DNA from 2 places in the Microbispora cellulosiformans genome. Region 2 is predicted to be linked to the other one. Evidence: predicted binding sites of a transcription regulator. Region 2 holds the regulator's gene; the other holds the start of a gene.
What was found. Region 2 encodes HspR, which represses chaperone genes until heat shock. Its sites were predicted from a motif close to ANTTGAGTCNNNNNGACTCAANT; they were not measured.

Region 1 (5,859 bases), on a different contig from region 2:
CAGCGCGTGCAGCAGGCCGGCGTCGTAGCGGAAGGCCCACGCCCGCGAGAGGGTGCCGATGTAGGTGAGCGCCTGCTGGTACCCCGAGATCTCGCGGGCGACGGCCGCCGACGTCTCCAGGGGGTCCTCCCCCGACATGATCGACTCGATGTCCTCGACGCTGGCGTGGTAGCCCTCGATGGAGTTCGACCCCTGGATCGCCCGCGCCTGCAACTGCCTCCGCAGCAGGCCGTCCCACCGGTGCGCCTCGGCCAGCCGGTACTTCAGGTCGCGCCGCATCTCCTCGATCTCGGCGAGCACCTTCTCGTCCTCGGCCTCCAGCGCCGGTGTGCCGTACAACATGGGGCCATGACAGCACGAACGAATCATCCGGTCAAGCGACCGGATGATTCGTCCATTTATGCCGGTTAGGCGACGGCCTGCCGCGTGACCGTCGCGGGGGTCAGGGCCAGGTCGAGGACCTCGCGGACGTCGCTCACCGCGTGGACGGTGAGGTCGGCCAGCACCTCGGCCGGCACGTCGTCCAGGTCGGGCTCGTTGCGCGCGGGGATGAGCACGGTGGTGACCCCGGCCCGGTGGGCGGCCAGCAACTTCTGCTTGACCCCGCCGATCGGCAGCACCCGGCCGGTCAGGGACACCTCGCCGGTCATCGCCACGTCGCCGCGGACCGGGCGGCCCGACAGCAGGGAGGCCAGGGCCGTGGTCATCGTGACGCCCGCCGACGGGCCGTCCTTCGGGACCGCGCCCGCGGGCACGTGGATGTGCACCGACCGGTCCCGGAGCGACCCGACCGGCAGCTCCAGCTCCGCGCCGCGCGACCGCAGGAAGGACAGCGCGATCTGCGCCGACTCCTTCATCACGTCGCCGAGCTGCCCGGTGAGCGTGACGCCGGTCGCCCCGGTCTCCGGGTCGGCCAGCGACGCCTCCACGTAGAGGACGTCGCCGCCCGCGCCGGTCACCGCGAGGCCCGTGGCCACACCCGGCACCGCCGTACGCTGGCGGGCCTCCGGCAGGGACGACTCGGGCACGTGCCGCGGCCGGCCCAGGTAGGCGACCAGGTCGCCGGGGGCGACCGTCACCGGCAGCTCCGTCTCGCCGAGGGCGACCTTCGCCGTCACCCGGCGCAGGACGCGGGCGATCGACCGCTCCAGCGAGCGGACGCCGGCCTCGCGGGTGTACTCGCCCGCCAGGCGGCGCAGCGCCGCCTCCTCGACCGTCACGTCGGCCGGGGTGAGGCCCGCCTTCTCCAGCTGGCGCGGCAGCAGGTGGTCGCGGGCGATGGCGACCTTCTCGTCCTCGGTGTAGCCGTCCAGCGTGACGAGCTCCATCCGGTCGAGCAGCGGGCCGGGCACCTGCTCCAGGACGTTGGCCGTCGCGAGGAACAGCACGTCGCTGAGGTCGAGCTCGACCTCCAGATAGTGGTCGCGGAAGGTGTGGTTCTGCGCCGGGTCGAGCACCTCCAGCAGCGCCGCCGTGGGATCGCCCCGGTAGTCCGCGCCGACCTTGTCGATCTCGTCGAGCAGCACGACGGGGTTCATCGAGCCCGCCTCGCGGATCGCCCGGACGATGCGGCCCGGCAGCGCCCCGACGTACGTGCGCCGGTGGCCCCGGATCTCGGCCTCGTCGCGCACGCCGCCCAGGGCGACCCGGACGAACTTCCGGCCCATGGCGCGGGCGACCGACTCGCCGAGCGATGTCTTGCCGACTCCGGGAGGGCCGGCCAGCGCGAGCACGGCGCCGCTGCGGCGCCCGCCGACCACGCCGAGTCCCTGGTCGGCCCGGCGCTTGCGGACCGCGAGGTACTCCACGATGCGGTCCTTCACGTCGTCGAGGCCGGTGTGGTCGGCGTCGAGCACCGCGCGGGCGCCCGCGATGTCGTAGGAGTCGGTCGTGTGGACGTTCCACGGGACGTCCAGCACCGTGTCGAGCCAGGTGCGGATCCAGCCGGTCTCGGGCGACTGGTCGGAGGTCCGCTCCAGCTTGGCGACCTCCTTGAGCGCCGCCTCCCTGACCTTCTCGGGCAGGTCGGCGGCCTCGATGCGGGCCCGGTAGTCCTCCTCCTCGTCGGAGGGGTCGCCGCTCAGCTCGCCCAGTTCCTTGCGTACGGCGGCGAGCTGCTGGCGCAGCAGGAACTCGCGCTGCTGCTTCTCCATGCCCTCCTGAACGTCCTTGCGGATGGTCTCCGCGACGTCCATCTCGGCGAGGTGGTCGCGGGCCCAGCCGACGAGCTTGTCGAGACGCTCCGCGGGGTCGGCGATCTCCAGCAGCAGCAGCTTCTGCTGGATGGTCAGCCAGGGGGCGTACCCCGAGCTGTCGGCGAGGACGGCAGGGTCGGTGATCTGGTTGACGGCGTCGACGACCTGCCACGCGCCCCGCTTCTGCAGGATCGTGGTGGTCAGGGCCTTGTACTCCTTGGCCAGCTCTCCCGCTCTCGGCCCGGCGGCGACCGGCTCCAGCACCGTCGCCTCGACCCACAGCGCCGCGCCGGGGCCGGTGGTGCCGGTGCCGACGCGCATGCGGTGCACGCCGCGCACGACGGCCGCGGGCTCGCCGCCCGGCAGCCGCCCGACCTGTTCCACGACGGCGCTCACCCCCACCGGGCCGTAGCGGCCGTCCACGCGGGGCACCAGCAGGACCGTGCTCTCTCCACCGGCCCGGGCGGCGTCGATGGCCGCGCGGACCTCCGAGTCCGACAGGTCGAAGGGAACGACCATGCCGGGCAGGACTACCTCGTCGTCGAGCGGGAGGACGGGAAGGACCTGGGACATCAGCACTCCAATGGGTTGAGTTATGCCGACTCAACTAACAGGAGCCCGTCCCTGTTCCCTGTTCTGCGTCAGTTCGCTGTGAGCGATCGTAATCGTGTAATCGCTGTTCGATTCCCCCGATGCCGGGGCATGCCCACGCCTCCGGATGGCGCATGATGGCCTGCATGACATCCGGGCATATCCGACTCCGCTCGGCGACGGGCCGCTGGGTGCTGCTCACCACGGTCCTCGGGTCGTCCCTGGCGACCCTCGACGGCACCGTGGTCAACGTGGCCCTCCCCGCCCTCGGCCGCGACCTCGACGCCGGGATGTCCGGCCTCCAGTGGACCGTGAACGGCTACACGCTCACGATGGCCGCGCTGATCCTGCTCGGCGGGTCGCTGGGCGACCGGCTCGGCCGGCGCAAGATCTTCGTCGTCGGGGTGGTGTGGTTCGCCCTGGCCTCCGCCCTCTGCGGGATCGCGCCGAACGCCCCCGTGCTCGTGCTCGCCCGCGCCCTCCAGGGCATCGGGGCGGCCCTGCTGATCCCCGGCAGCCTCGCGATCATCCAGGCGAGCTATGTGCCGGACGACCGGCCCCGCGCCGTCGGCGCCTGGTCGGGGCTGGGCGGCGTGGCCGCCGCCGTCGGCCCGCTGCTCGGCGGGTGGCTGGTCGAGGCGGCCGGCTGGCGGTGGGTGTTCCTGCTCAACCTGCCGCTCGCCGCCGTCGTGGTCGGCGTCGCCGCCCGGCACGTGCCCGAGACCAGAGACACCGGGCCGCACGGCCGCTTCGACGTGCTCGGGACCGTCCTCGCCGCGCCCGCGCTGGCCGGGCTGACGTACGGCCTGATCCTGGCGGGTGACGGGCTGGTGCCGCTGGCCGCCGGGATCATCCTGTCCGTCTGCTTCGTGGTGGTGCAGATCCGGCGCTCCCCCCGGTCGCTCGTCCCCGTGGGGGTCTTCGCCTCGCGGGAGTTCACCGCGGTCAACGTCGTCACGCTGGTCATGTACGCGGCGATGGGGCTGGTGTTCTTCCTGCTGGTCGTCCAGCTCCAGGTGTCGGCCGGGCTGTCTCCCATCGCGGCCGGGTCGGCGATGCTCCCGGTCACGATCCTCATGCTGCTGCTGTCGTCCCGGGCCGGCGAGCTGGCGAGGAGGATCGGCCCGCGCCTCCCCATGACGGGAGGCATCCTGCTGTGTGCGGCCGGGCTGCTGCTCATGAGCCGCATCGGCCCGGGCACGTCCTACCTGGCCGACGTGCTGCCCGCGGCGTGCGTGTTCGGGCTCGGGCTGTCCGCCGCCGTCGCCCCGCTCACCGCGACCGTGCTCGCCACGGCGGAGGAGCGGTACGCGGGTGTCGCGAGCGGGGTCAACAACGCCCTGGCCAGGACGGGCGGCCTGCTGGCCGTCGCCGCCGTGCCGCCGCTCGTGGGGCTGACGGGCGACGCCTACGAGTCGCCCGCCGCGTTCACCCGGGGGTACCACACCTCGATGCTGGTCTGCGCGGTCATGATGGTCGTCGCGGCGGTCATCGCCTTCGTCACGATCAGGACGAACGTGCTCGCCGCGCAGGAGGTCGCGCCGCCCGCCCCCGAACGCCCGGACGAGGCGTCGCCGCTCGGCTCCCGCCCTCCGGCGAGTTCGGGCACCTGACGCGGGGGGTCTAGTGCGCCCCCTCCGCCCCGGGCACGGGGGGCCACGCGCTCAGCCGAGAAGCGACTTCAGGTCCTCGCGTAGGGCGGCGGCGTCGCGGAAGTGGACGGCGGCGAGCCCGGCCCGCTCGGCCGCCGCGACGTTCTCCAGCCGGTCGTCCACGAAGACGAGGTCGCCGGGAGCGACCCCGAGCCAGGCCACGGTCTCGTGGAAGATCTCCGCCTCGGGCTTCACCAGGCCCATCCGGCCGCTGTAGAAGCGTGGTCCGATCGGCCGCATGAACGGCAGGGCGTCGATGCCCTCGGCGACGCAGACCGGCATGTTGGACAGCAGCGCCATCGGCACCCCGACCTTGGCCAGCTCGTCGACGATCGCCACCGTCTCCTCGTTGGGCCGCGACCAGCTCGCCACGTCGAGGGCGACGACCTCGTCCAGGCCCGCGCCGCCCATCGGCCTGCCGTACACGTGGGACCAGTACGCGGCCGGGTCGAGCGAGCCGCGGTCGAAGTCGAGCCGCACCTCCCAGTAGCGGTCCTCGAACCCGGCCTCGGCCCCCGTGACGTACGAGGCCAGGCGGGCGACGTCCTCGGGGGCCTGGGGCAGGGAGACGACGTTGCCGTAGTCGAAAAGCACAGTCTTCATGGTCGTACGATCATAACGCGTGTGCGCGACTCAGGCGACGAAGGGCTTCAGATACTCGTTGGCACCCCCGCAGCGCAGGTAGTTGCGCACGGTGTGGAAGTCGAGCCAGTCGATGTCGCAGGAGACGTCCCGCTCGACGCCGTCGAAGCACGACGCCAGCGCGGCCGGGATGGCGGCGATGTCGTCCTTGTCGGCGATGTTGATCCAGCGGCGCACGCCCGGCGGGCGCGCTCCCCGGCCCCGGACCGGCACGGGGGCGAGCCGGTCGAACACGACGCGGCGCATGCCGAGGGGGCTGCCCAGCGTGACCAGCAGGTCGACGGACAGGTCGGGATGGGCCCACAGCGCCTCGTACGTGACCACGCTGCCGAGGGAGTGCGCGACGACGGCTCGGGGGCGGCGCCGGCGGATGACGTCGGCCACGGTGTCGCGGGCCCGTACGCGCGGGGCGCCGCCGCCGAGATAGGTGGCCACCTCCGGGCAGAAGTCCTGCGCGAAGCGCACCGCCGCGGGGCCCAGCCTCGCGAGCAGCCACTCGGCGAGCAGGTGCGCGATGCCGGTCAGCGACTCCCCCGCCGCGTCCCGGAACGGGCCGCCGAGCTGGGCGGCCCAGTCGGCGAAGACCAGCTTCGACGGAGTCGCCATCTGCCGCACCGGCCGGGGCGGGCCGCTGTGCAGGTGATGGGCGTAGTAGGCGATCTCGGTGAAGTAGTCGCCCGCGCCGCCCGCCCGTCCGCCCAGCCCCTGGTGCAGGTAGGCGTTCCACTTGGCCCGCACGGCCGCGGCGGCGCCGTCCGCCGATCCGCCGGCGTCCTCGT
Region 2 (5,859 bases):
GGACGAGGTCGTCGCCATCGGCGCCGCGCTCCAGGCCGGTGTCCTCAAGGGCGAGGTCAAGGACGTCCTGCTGCTCGACGTGACCCCGCTGAGCCTCGGCATCGAGACAAAGGGCGGGATCTTCACCAAGATCATCGAGCGCAACACGACGATCCCGACCAAGCGCTCGGAGGTCTTCACCACGGCCGAGGACAACCAGCCGTCGGTGCAGATCCAGGTCTACCAGGGCGAGCGCGAGATCGCGGCGTACAACAAGAAGCTGGCCACCTTCGAGCTGACCGGCATCGCCCCGGCCCCGCGCGGCATCCCGCAGATCGAGGTCACCTTCGACATCGATGCCAACGGCATCGTGAACGTGTCCGCGAAGGACCTCGGCACGGGCAAGGAGCAGTCGATGACCATCACCGGCGGCTCGGCCCTGGGCAAGGACGACATCGAGCGCATGATGCGCGAGGCGGAGTCCTACGCCGAGGACGACCGGAAGCGCCGTGAGGACGCCGAGGTCCGCAACAACGCGGACGCGCTGGCCTACCAGACGGAGAAGTTCCTCCGCGAGAACGACGACAAGGTCCCGGCCGACGTGAAGACCGAGGTCAACGACTCCCTCGCCGAGCTGAAGAAGGCGCTGGAGGGCACCGACACGGCCGTCATCCGCGACTCCGCCGAGAAGCTCGCGACCGTCAGCCAGAAGATGGGCTCGGCGATCTACGCTCAGTCCCAGGCGGCCGGAGCCGAGGGCGCCGCGCCCGGCGCGGACGCCGGCGCGGGCGCGACCGGCCAGCAGGCGAAGGCCGACGAGGACGTCGTCGAGGCCGAGATCGTCGATGACGAGCGGGAGGGCGGCAGCAAGTGAGCCCGCGTGAGAACGGTTCCCAGGAGGAGCCGGTGATCCGCGACAACCGGAAGATCGACCCGGAGACCGGCAGGGCCCGCGAGGCCACCACGGTGGACGACGGCGCGGCGCAGGCGGAGTCCGCCTCCGTCGCCCAGGAGCCGGAGGTCGCGGCGGCCGAGGGGTCCGCGGCGGACCTGCTCGCGGAGCGCACCGGCGACCTCCAGCGCCTGCAGGCGGAGTTCAGCAACTACCGCAAGCGGGTCGAGCGCGACCGGATCACCGTCAAGGAGCAGGCCGTCGCGAGCGTGCTCACCGAGCTGCTGCCGGTGCTCGACGACATCGGGCGCGCCCGCGACCACGGCGAGCTCACCGGCGGCTTCGCGAAGGTGAGCGAGTCGCTGGAGACGGCCGTCGGCAAGCTGGGCCTGACCACGTACGGCACGAAGGGCGACCCCTTCGACCCGACCGTGCACGAGGCCCTGCTGCACAGCTACTCGGCGGAGGTGACGGAGCCGACGTGCGTCGAGATCCTCCAGCCGGGCTACCGGATCAACGACCGGATCCTGCGCCCGGCCCGGGTGGCCGTCGCCGAGCCGAGCGAGGAGGAGGCGCCGCGCGACGCGGCGGACGACTCCGGCGCCGCCGATGGATCCGACGAGAACTGAACAGCCGGGGGTCTCTCCCGATCGGGAAGGATCGGGAGAGACCTCAGTCACTCCCCTTTCGTGTGAAGGAAGCGATAGATGAGCACCAAGGACTACTTGGAAAAGGACTACTACGCCGTCCTTGGTGTGCCCAAGACCGCGAGCGCCGAGGAAATCAAGAAGGCGTACCGCAAGCTCGCCCGGCAGTACCACCCTGACGCGAACCCCGGCAACAAGCAGACCGAGGAGAAGTTCAAGGAGGTCTCCGCGGCCTACGACGTGCTCTCCGACGCCAAGCGGCGCAAGGAGTACGACGAGGCCCGCACGCTGTTCGGGTCCGGCGTGGGCGGGTTCGCCGGCGCGGGGGGTCAGCGGCCCGGCGGCGGCAGCTTCAACTTCGACCTCGGCGACCTGTTCGGGGGCTCGGGTTCGGGCGAACGGATCGGGGACCTCTTCGGCGGCCTGTTCAACCGGGGCGGCGGCCCGCGCACGACCACCACGACCGGCCGGCCACGGCGCGGCCAGGACGTCGAGTCCGAGGTGACGCTCGCCTTCGGCGAGGCGGTCGACGGCACCACGGTGTCGCTCCGGCTCACCAGTTCGTCCGCCTGTGCGGCCTGCGGCGGCACGGGGGCGAAGGCCGGCACCACGCCGAGAGTCTGCCCGACCTGCGAGGGGACCGGGGCGGCCAGCCGCAACCTCGGCAACTTCGCCTTCTCCGAGCCGTGCCGCGACTGCCGCGGCCGGGGCCTGGTGGTCGACGACCCCTGCCCCGTCTGCGAGGGCAGCGGGCGCGGCAAGAGCACCCGCACGATCCAGGCTCGCATTCCCGCCGGGGTCGGCGACGGCCAGCGCATCAGGATCAAGGGCAAGGGCGCGCCGGGTGAGAACGGCGGCCCGGCGGGCGACCTCTACGTGCTGGTGCACGTGAAGCCACACCCGGTGTTCGGCCGCAGCGGGGAGAACCTGACCGTCTCGGTTCCCGTGACCTTCCCCGAGGCCGCGCTCGGCGCCGAGATCAAGGTGCCGACGCTGAAGGGCATGCCGGTGACCCTCCGAATCCCCGAGGGGACGCCGAACGGGCGGACCTTCCGGGTGCGCGGGCGCGGGGCCCCGCGCAAGGACGGCACCAAGGCCGATCTGCTGGTCACCGTCCAGGTGATGGTGCCGCAGAACCTGGACGACAAGGCCCGCGCGGCCCTTGAGGAGTTCAGGAACGCGACCGAGGGGCCGGACCTCCGCGAAGAGCTGATCAAGCAGGCCAGAAGCGAGTGAGCCGATGGATGCCAGGTTTTTCGACATCTCCGACGACACCCCTGTCTATGTGATCTCCGTGGCCGCCCAGCTGTCCGGGCTGCACCCGCAGACGCTCCGCCAGTACGACCGGCTCGGCCTCGTCAGCCCCGGCCGTACGGCGGGGCGGGGACGGCTGTACTCCACCCGGGACATCGTGCTGCTGCGCGAGGTCCAGCGGCTCTCCCAGGAGCACGGCATCAACCTCGCCGGCATCAAGCGGATTCTCGAACTGGAGACGGAGAACCTGCGCCTGCGCGAGGAGGTCGCGCGGCTGCGGGGTGAGCTCACCATGGTGCGGGCACTGGTCCGCTACGAACTGCCACCCGCCTGAACCTGCCACCCGCCCGCAACCTGCCACCCGCCCGCAACCTGCCACCTGCCACCTGCCTTAACGGGGAATCGAGGCATCGACATATGGACTACAAGTTCACCCAGAAGAGCCAGGAGGCCCTGTCCGCGGCTGTGCGCCGCGCCGCGGCCGACGGCAACCCCGAGGTCGCGCCCGCCCACCTCCTGACGACCCTGCTGGCGCAGAACGGCGGCATCGCCGGGTCGCTGCTGCAGGCCGTCGGCGCGGACCCGGCGAGGCTGCGCGCCCAGGCCGAGGAGCTGCTCGGCCGGCTGCCCAAGGCGCAGGGCTCCACCGTGAGCGCGCCGTCCAGCTCGCGCCAGCTGCTGACCGTGATCAACACGGCGGCGCAGCGGGCCAAGCAGCTTGAGGACGAGTACGTCTCGACCGAGCACCTGCTGGTCGGGCTGGCGACCGACGGAGGGCAGGTCGCCGACCTGCTCAGGGGCGTGGGCGCCACACCCGACGCGCTGCTGGAGGCGTTCGAGAAGGTCCGCGGGCACGCGCGGGTGACCAGCGAGACGCCGGAGGACACCTACCAGGCGCTGGAGAAGTACGGCGTCGACCTCACCGAGGCGGCGCGGGCGGGCAAGCTCGACCCGGTCATCGGCCGCGACAGCGAGATCCGCCGGGTCGTCCAGGTGCTGTCGCGCCGCACCAAGAACAACCCCGTGCTGATCGGCGAGCCCGGCGTCGGCAAGACCGCCGTGGTGGAGGGTCTCGCCCAGCGGATCGTCGCGGGCGACGTGCCCGAGAGCCTGCGCAACAAGCGCCTCGTGGCGCTCGACCTCGGCGCGATGGTCGCGGGCGCGAAGTACCGCGGCGAGTTCGAGGAGCGCCTCAAGGCCGTGCTCACCGAGATCAAGGAGAGCAACGGCCAGATCGTGACGTTCATCGACGAGCTGCACACGATGGTCGGCGCGGGCGCGGCCGAGGGCGCGATGGACGCGGGCAACATGCTCAAGCCCATGCTGGCCCGCGGCGAGCTGCGGATGATCGGCGCCACCACGCTCGACGAGTACCGCGAGCGCATCGAGAAGGACCCCGCGCTGGAGCGGCGCTTCCAGCAGGTCTACGTCGGCGAGCCGACCGTCGAGGACACGATCGCGATCCTGCGCGGGCTCAAGGGCCGCTACGAGGCCCACCACCAGGTGCAGATCTCCGACAGCGCGCTGGTCGCCGCCGCGACGCTCTCCGACCGCTACATCACCGCACGCTACCTGCCCGACAAGGCCATCGACCTGGTGGACGAGTCGATGTCGCGGCTGCGCATGGAGATCGACTCGCGGCCCGTGGAGATCGACCAGCTCCAGCGGAGCGTGGACCGCCTGAAGATGGAGGAGCTCGCGCTCGCGAAGGAGACCGACGAGGCCAGCCGGCAGCGCCTGGAGAAGCTCCGCGAGGAGCTGGCCAACCGCCAGGAGGACCTCAACGCGCTGGTCAGCCGGTGGGAGCGGGAGAAGGCGGGCCTCAACAAGGTCGGCGAGCTGAAGAAGCAGCTCGACGAGGCGCGCGGCGCGGCCGAGCGGGCCCAGCGCGACGGCGACTTCGAGGCCGCGTCGCGGCTCATGTACGGCGACGTCCCGCGCCTGGAGAAGGAGCTCGCCGAGGCCACCAGGGCCGCCGAGTCGGCGGAGGCCGAGGCCGAGCCGATGGTGAAGGAGGAGGTCGGCCCCGACGACATCGCCGAGGTCATCTCCTCGTGGACCGGCATTCCCGCCGGGCGGCTGCTGGAGGGCGAGACCGCCAAGCTGCTGCGGATGGAAGACGAGCTGGGCAGGCGCCTCATCGGCCAGCGTGAGGCCGTGCAGGCCGTCTCCGACGCCGTACGGCGTGCCCGGGCCGGCATCGCCGACCCCGACCGGCCGACCGGCTCCTTCCTGTTCCTCGGCCCGACCGGCGTCGGCAAGACCGAGCTGGCCAAGGCGCTCGCCGAGTTCCTGTTCGACGACGAGCGGGCCATGACCCGCATCGACATGAGCGAGTACGGCGAGAAGCACAGCGTCGCCCGCCTGGTCGGCGCGCCGCCCGGATATGTCGGATACGAGGAGGGCGGCCAGCTCACCGAGGCCGTCCGGCGCAGGCCGTACACCGTGGTGCTGCTGGACGAGATCGAGAAGGCCCACCCTGAGGTCTTCGACATCCTGCTCCAGGTGCTCGACGACGGCCGGCTCACCGACGGGCAGGGCCGCACGGTCGACTTCCGCAACACGATCCTGATCCTCACTTCGAACATCGGCTCGCAGTTCCTCGTCGATCCGACGATGGAGGGCGAGCGCAAGCGCGAGGCGGTGCTGAACGCGGTGCGGGCCTCGTTCAAGCCCGAGTTCCTCAACCGGCTCGACGACATCATCGTGTTCGACGCGCTGGGCACCGAGGAGCTGTCGCAGATCGTGGACCTGCAGGTCGCCCGGCTCGCCAGGCGGCTGTCCGACCGGCGGCTGAGGCTGACGGTCACTCCCGCCGCCCGGGACTGGCTCGCGCTGACCGGCTACGACCCGTTGTACGGCGCGCGTCCGCTGCGCCGTCTGATCCAGTCGGCGATCGGCGACCGGCTCGCCAAGGAACTGCTGTCGGGAGCCATCCGGGATGGTGACGAGGTAATCGTCGACTTCGACGAGGCGGGAGACACGCTGACGATCGGGGCTGCTCGGTAAGGTCTTCTCCACCATTGGGGCAAGCGCGCCCCGCCCTTTTCCCCCGCTGCTACGTTCGGCGTTCGTCGGACTACCGTA

Region 1: lon (endopeptidase La) is a predicted target of HspR. The motif match lies at 2,782-2,804, and genes of this name have one in related genera.

Annotation. Positions count from the first base shown of each region.
Region 1 covers NZ_VYTZ01000006.1:396,936-402,794, reverse strand. The annotation lists gene F5972_RS18920 (Fic family protein) at 1-342, opposite strand, end outside; gene lon (endopeptidase La) at 408-2,768, opposite strand; gene F5972_RS18910 (MFS transporter) at 2,933-4,399, shown strand; gene F5972_RS18905 (HAD-IA family hydrolase) at 4,451-5,041, opposite strand; gene F5972_RS18900 (hypothetical protein) at 5,072-5,859, opposite strand, start outside.
Region 2 covers NZ_VYTZ01000008.1:112,971-118,829, reverse strand. The annotation lists gene dnaK (molecular chaperone DnaK) at 1-853, shown strand, start outside; gene grpE (nucleotide exchange factor GrpE) at 850-1,500, shown strand; gene dnaJ (molecular chaperone DnaJ) at 1,579-2,754, shown strand; gene F5972_RS23060 (heat shock protein transcriptional repressor HspR) at 2,759-3,106, shown strand; gene clpB (ATP-dependent chaperone ClpB) at 3,190-5,781, shown strand.